Regions from separate parts of the Streptomyces sp. NPDC008238 genome, predicted to be linked through region 2. Evidence: predicted binding sites of a transcription regulator. Region 2 holds the regulator's gene; the other holds the start of a gene.
The links. Region 2 encodes HspR, which represses chaperone genes until heat shock. Its sites were predicted from a motif close to TTGAGNNNNNNNNNCTCAA; they were not measured.

Region 1 (3,400 bases), on a different contig from region 2:
GGTCATCGCCACGTCGGTGCGGACCCGGCGTCCCGACAGGAGCGAGGCCAGCGCGGTGGTCATGGTGACACCCGCGCTCGGGCCGTCCTTGGGGACCGCGCCCGCGGGGACGTGGATGTGGACCCCGCGCTCCTTCAGGTCGCCGACCGGCAGTTCCAGTTCGGCGCCGTGCGAGCGCAGGAAGGAGAGGGCGATCTGCGCGGACTCCTTCATCACGTCGCCCAGCTGACCGGTGAGCTGCAGTCCGCTGCCGCCGGTCTCCGGGTCGGCCAGCGACGCCTCGATGTAGAGGACGTCGCCGCCGGCGCCGGTGACCGCCAGACCCGTGGACACGCCCGGCACCGCCGTGCGCCGCTCCTGCGGGTCCTGCGCGGACTCCGGCACGTGGTGCGGACGGCCGATCAGGTCCCGCAGGGTCTCGGCGGTGACGGTGAACGGCAGCTCGCGCTCGCCGAGTTCGTGCTTGGCCGCGACCTTCCGCAGGATGCGGGCGAGCGACCGCTCCAGGGTGCGCACGCCCGCCTCGCGGGTGTACTCCCCGGCCAGCTTGCGCAGGGCCGCGTCGTCGACCGTCACCTCGTCCTCGCCGAGCCCGGCCAGCTCGCGCTGGCGCGGCAGCAGGTGGTCGCGGGCGATGACGACCTTCTCGTCCTCGGTGTAGCCGTCCAGCCGCACCAGCTCCATGCGGTCCAGCAGCGGCTCCGGGATGGCCTCCAGGACGTTGGCGGTGGCCAGGAACACCACGTCGCTCAGGTCCAGTTCGACCTCCAGGTAGTGGTCCCGGAAGGTGTGGTTCTGGGCCGGGTCCAGGACCTCCAGCAGGGCCGCGGACGGGTCGCCGCGGTAGTCGGAGCCCACCTTGTCGATCTCGTCCAGCAGGACCACCGGGTTCATCGACCCGGCCTCCTTGATGGCGCGCACGAGCCGGCCGGGCAGCGCGCCGACGTAGGTGCGACGGTGGCCGCGGATCTCGGCCTCGTCCCGAACGCCGCCGAGCGCCACGCGCACGAACTTCCGCCCCATCGCGCGGGCCACGGACTCGCCGAGCGAGGTCTTGCCGACGCCGGGCGGGCCCACCAGGGCCAGTACCGCGCCGCCGCGACGGCCGCCGACGACCCCGAGACCGCGGTCGCTGCGGCGCTTGCGCACGGCCAGGTACTCGGTGATGCGTTCCTTCACGTCCTCCAGGCCCGCGTGGTCGGCGTCCAGCACCGCCCGCGCGCCGGGGATGTCGTAGGCGTCCTCGGTCGTGGTGTTCCACGGCAGCTCCAGGACGGTGTCCAGCCAGGTGCGGATCCAGCTGCCCTCGGGGGACGCGTCGCTGGACCGCTCCAGCTTCTCGACCTCCTTCAGGGCGGCCTCGCGCACCTTCTCGGGCAGGTCGGCGGCCTCGACGCGGGAACGGTAGTCGTCCGCCTCGTCCTCGGGGTCGCCGTTCAGCTCGGCCAGCTCCTTGCGGACGGCCTGGAGCTGCTGCCGCAGCAGGAACTCGCGCTGCTGCTTCTCCATCCCCTCCTGGACATCCTTGCGGATGGTCTCCGCGACGTCCTGCTCGGCCAGGTGGTCGCGCAGCCACTGCGTGGCGAGCTTCAGCCGGGCGACCGGGTCCACGGTCTCCAGCAGCTCGACGCGCTGCTTGGTGGTGAGGAAGCCCGAGTAGCCCGCGTTGTCGGCCAGCTGCGAGACGTCCTCGATCTGCTGGACGCGGTCCACGATCTGCCAGGCCCCGCGCTTGCGCAGCCAGCTGGTGGCCAGGGCCTTGTACTCCTTCATGAGCTCCGCGACGGTGCCGGGAGCCTCGGCGGGCACCGGCTCGGCGAGCTCGGTCCCCTCCACCCACAGGGCGGCGCCCGGTCCGGTCGTGCCGGCGCCGATGCGCACGCGGCCGATGCCGCGGATCACCGCGCCGGGATCGCCGTCCGACAGCCGTCCCACCTGCTCGACGGTGCCCAGCGTGCCCACGCCCGCGTAGTCGCCGTCCACCCGGGGAACGAGCAGCACCCGCGGCTTGTTGCCGACACCGGGCAGACCGGACCGCTGCGCGGCCTGGGCCGCCTCGACCGCGGCACGCGCCTCGGCGTCGGTCAGGTCCACCGGCACGACCATGCCGGGCAGGACCACCGCGTCGTCGAGGGGCAGCACGGGGAGGGTGAGCGGCGCGAACGCCGACGAAGACGATTGAGCCATTATCTCTCCCTAAGCAATCAAGTTGAGCTATGCAGACTCAATGCATCTGATGCCCCTCGTGTTCCCCAGCCCCTGTTCGCTCTGAGCGATCGGCCACCGGCCAGCACGAACGCCCCGCTGCAGCGGTCCTGCCCCCCGGCGCGTGACTCGTCGCGCGCCGAGAGGCCCGGCTCCCGGGAGAGCGCCGTGCGCGCACGGCGGGCGGCACCAGGGCGACGCCCACACCACGGCCGGCCACCCTGCGCCGGCCCGCATCCGTCTCCGGTACCGACGCCACGGACCTCCGACCGCACCACATGCCCGCCACCGACGCCCGACACCCCCGGGCCGACCGACGGGCGTCCCCTTGGGCGCGCGACGAGTCAGGGCGGCACCAAGGAGACGCCGAAGCGCACACGGGGGCGGCCGCACGAGAACCGTGCGAGGGAGCGGGGGCGATAGAGGGGTGTGAGACTCTTCCGGCCCATGAGCCACGAGCCCCCCGGGGACGACGCGCTGCTGCGCGCGGTCGCCCGGGGTGACGCCCAGGCCCTCGCGGACCTGTACGACCGGCATTCCGGCTGGTTGCACGCCCGGCTCACCCGGCGCTGCTCCGACCCCGAGACCGTCCGCGAGGTGCTGCAGGACACCTTCGTCACGGCCTGGCGCTCGGCGGGCGGCCACGGCGGCGGCGCCGTGGGCGGCTGGCTCTGGGTGATCGCCGTCCGGCGGCTGGCGGACGCCCGCCGCGCCGCCGTACGGGCCGGCACCCGCGACCTGCTGGCCGCGCGGACGCACGAATCCGGTACCGCCCCGTCGGCCGAGGAGGACGTCCTCGCCGGGCTGGAGTACGGCGACGTGGGCGCGGCGCTCGACCGGATCTCCCCCGAGTTGCGGGACGTGCTGCGGGCCACCGTGGTCGACGGCCTCACCACCCGGGAGACCGCGCGCCTGCTCGGCATACCGGAGGGGACCGTCAAGACCCGCGCGTCCCGGGCCCGCCGCGAACTGCGCGCCGCCCTCGCCGCCCTCGGCCCCGCAGGAGGAGCCGCATGCTGAATCCCCGCCACACCCACGCCGCGCCGCCCGCGGACCGGACCGGCTGGCACGTGCCGGACGCCGCGGCCGCCGCCTACGCCGACGGCACCCTCGCCGACTCCGCCGCGTGGTCGGTGGACAAGCACCTGGAGTCCTGCACGGCCTGCGCCACCCGGCTCTCCGCGCTGGTCAGGGC
Region 2 (3,400 bases):
TGGCCGGGCAGGTGCTGGAGCGGCTGCCGGCCGCCGAGCTGGCCACGGACGAGCTGATCGCCGCGATGGAGGACCTCTTCGGGGTGGACGTCGCCATCACCGGTCTTCCCCAGGGTGTGGACGGACTCGCGTGGCAGGCCGACTCCTTCCGCCTCGTCCTCCTCGCGCCCACCGACCTGTGGACGCGGCAGCGCTTCACCCTGGCCCACGAGCTCTGCCACATCCTCGCCAGGGACGCCCGCAGTGTCGTGGTCGAGTCCCGCGTCGCCCCGGGCCGGCAGAAGGACCTGGCCGAGGTGCGGGCCAACGTCTTCGCCTCGCACCTGCTGATGCCCGCGCGGCAGTTGACCGAGGCCGCCGCCGCGGAGGGCGAGCTGACGGACCCGTCCTTCGAGCGGCTGGTCGTCCGCTTCCGCGTGTCACCGAGCGCGCTCGCCGCGCGGCTGCACCAACTCGGCCTGGTCGACGCCGTACGCCGCAAGCAGCTGCGCGCCCTCACCACGGAGTCCTGCCACCTGCTCGCGGGCGCCGGCGACGCGTACCAGAAGCAGGCCTCGCGGGCCTCGGCGGAACGCTTCCCGCCCCGTGTCGCCTCGGAGTTGTACAAGGCCTACCTGGCGGGGGAGACGACCCTGCGCCCGCTGGCCGCGCTGCTGGACACCGACGTGGAGCGGCTGCACGGACTCCTCGCGCCCGAACCGCCGCCGGGCAACGGCGTCGAGCACCAGGACGCGGAAGAAGGGGACCTGGTCTTCCAGCCATGACCACGTGGTGGTTCCCCGACAACACCGTGCTGTGCAACTTCGCCGCCGTCGACCGGCTGCTCCTGCTGGAGAAGGTGCTGGACGGCCGCGGACGCTGGACCCAGGCCGTGGCCTGGGAGGCCGCCCGCTCCGCGCGCTTCCTGCCGCGGCTGGCCGGGCTGGCGGGGGCCGGGTGGCTCGGCGAGCCCGTGGAGATCACCGAGGGCGCCGAACTGCGGGAGGTGGACCGGCTGCGCCGGGCGGTCTTCGGCGGCTCGTCCCACCTGCCGACCAAGCACCTCGGCGAGGCCGAGACCTGTGTGCTGATCACCCGGCGGCGCGAGTTCCGGGGCTCGGTCTGGATCACCGACGACCGCTCGGCCCGCGACTTCGCGCGGCGGGGCGGGATCACCACCAAGGAGACCTTCGACCTGATGCGTCAGGCCTGCGCCGAGGGGCTCGTCCCCGCGGCGGAGGGCCACCGGCTGCTGGAGGCGATGGTCGCCTCCGGGCGCCGTCTGCACCGCGTCTCGCGGGGTCCCGAGGACCTGACGGGGGCCTAGACCCGGCTCATTCCGGCCGCTTGGGCCGCCACACCACCAGCGCGGAGGTCTGCTGGACGTCCTGGTAGGGCACCAGGTCACGCCGGTAGGAGGCGTGGACGGCGGCCTCGCGCTGCTGCATGGCTGCCGCCGCGCCCTCGAGGGCCGCGGAGAGCTCGGCGACCCGCGACTGCAGGGCCGCCACCTGGTTCTCCAGTTCGATGATGCGCTTGATGCCGGCCAGGTTGATGCCCTCGTCCTGGGAGAGCCGCTGGACCTCGCGCAGGAGTTCGATGTCACGAGCCGAATAACGACGGCCGCGCCCGGCCGTGCGGTCGGGCGAGACCAGGCCGAGGCGGTCGTACTGGCGCAGCGTCTGGGGGTGCAGCCCGGAGAGCTGGGCCGCCACCGAGATGACGTAGACGGGTGATTCGTCGGTCAGCTCGTACGGGTTGCGGCCCCGTCCGCCACGCATGCCGCCGCTCGTGTTCATCGGCTCAGACTCCCCTCGCGGCCTTGAACAGCTCTTCCCGCGGGTCGGTGTCCGCGGTCGCCTCCCGGTACGCCTCCAAGGCGTCCAGCGCCTTGCCCTCGGTGGCCGCCGGGACGGCGACCTCGATCGAGACCAGCAGGTCCCCGCGGGTGCCGTCCTTGCGGACCGCGCCCTTGCCGCGGGCCCGCAGCGTACGCCCGTTGGGCGTCCCCGGGGGCAGCTTCAGGGTCACGGGGGGACCGCCGAGCGTCGGGACCTTGATCTCCCCGCCCAGCGCCGCCTCCACGAAGGTGACGGGCACGGTGACGGTGAGGTTGTCGGCCTTGCGCCCGAACACCGGGTGCGCGTCGACGTGCACGGTGACGTACAGGTCGCCGCCCGGGCCGCCGCGCTCGCCCGGCGCGCCCTTGCCGCGCAGCCGGATGCGCTGCCCGTCGGTGACGCCGGCCGGGATGCGCACCTGCATGGTGCGCGCCGACCGGGCCCGGCCGCTGCCGCCGCAGACCTCGCAGGGGTCCTGCGCGATCAGGCCGCGGCCCTTGCAGTCCGTGCACGGGTCGGTGAGCGAGAAGCTGCCGCTGCCGCCGCGCGAGACCTGGCCGGTGCCGACGCAGGTCGGGCACACCCGGGGCGTGCCGTTCTTGTCACCGGTGCCGGAGCAGGCCTTGCAGGGGGCCTGGCTGGTCATCTTGAGCGGCACCGTGGCGCCGTCGACGGCCTCGGTGAACTTGAGCGTCACCTCGGTCTCGATGTCCTGGCCGCGCCGCGGCTGCGTACGGGTCGTGCCTCCCGCACCGCGGTTGAACAGCCCGCCGAACACGTCGCCGAGGCCGCCGCCGAAGCCGCCGCCCTGGGGGGCGGTGCCGCCGGGGCCACCGCCGAAGAGGTCACCGAGGTCGAAGCCGAACCCGCCCGCGCCGGCCGGGCCGGGGCGGAAGCCGCCGTTGCCGAAGAGGGCGCGGCCCTCGTCGTACTCCTTGCGGCGCTTGGGGTCCGACAGGACGTCATTGGCCTCGGAGATCTCCTTGAAGCGCTCCTCGGCCTTGGCGTCGCCCTTGTTGGCGTCCGGGTGGAACTCGCGGGCGAGCTTCCGGTACGCCTTCTTGATCTCCGCCTCGGTGGCGTCCTTCGGGACGCCGAGGACCTTGTAGAGGTCCTTCTCGAACAGGTCCCTGCTGATGCTCATCCCCGGCGTCCCTCCTTCCGTCCGCCACCCACGTCAGCCCTGCTCCGGGCCACCGTTCTCCTCGTCCGCCGTGTCGTCGTCCTTCTGCGTGCCCTGCGAGCCCGGCTGGGGCTCGGCGACGGCCACCCGCGCGGGGCGGATGGTGCGTTCACCGATGCGATACCCGGGCTGCAGGATCTGCACGCAGGTCGTCTGAGTGACGTCCGGCGAGTAACTGTGCATCAGGGCCTCGTGCACCAGCGGGTCGAAGGGCTCGCCCTCCTTGCCGAACTGCTGCAGGCCCAACTTGGCCGCGACCGTCTCCAGGGACTCGCCGACCGACTTGAACCCGCCGACCAGCTCCTTGTGGTCCCGGGCCCGGCCGATGTCGTCGAGCACCGGGAGCAGCTCGGTGAGCAGGTTCGCGATCGCGATCTCGCGGACCGCGACCCGGTCC

Region 1: the regulator HspR is predicted to act here: its motif matches at 2,210-2,228, upstream of lon (endopeptidase La).

What each region holds. Positions count from the first base shown of each region.
Region 1 is NZ_JBIBGK010000002.1:91,008-94,407, forward strand. It holds gene lon (endopeptidase La) at 1-2,187, opposite strand, end outside; gene ACFZAU_RS05195 (RNA polymerase sigma factor) at 2,653-3,225, shown strand; gene ACFZAU_RS05200 (zf-HC2 domain-containing protein) at 3,219-3,400, shown strand, end outside.
Region 2 is NZ_JBIBGK010000003.1:484,870-488,269, reverse strand. It holds gene ACFZAU_RS11085 (ImmA/IrrE family metallo-endopeptidase) at 1-764, shown strand, start outside; gene ACFZAU_RS11080 (PIN domain-containing protein) at 761-1,306, shown strand; gene ACFZAU_RS11075 (heat shock protein transcriptional repressor HspR) at 1,314-1,778, opposite strand; gene dnaJ (molecular chaperone DnaJ) at 1,783-2,964, opposite strand; gene grpE (nucleotide exchange factor GrpE) at 2,998-3,400, opposite strand, start outside.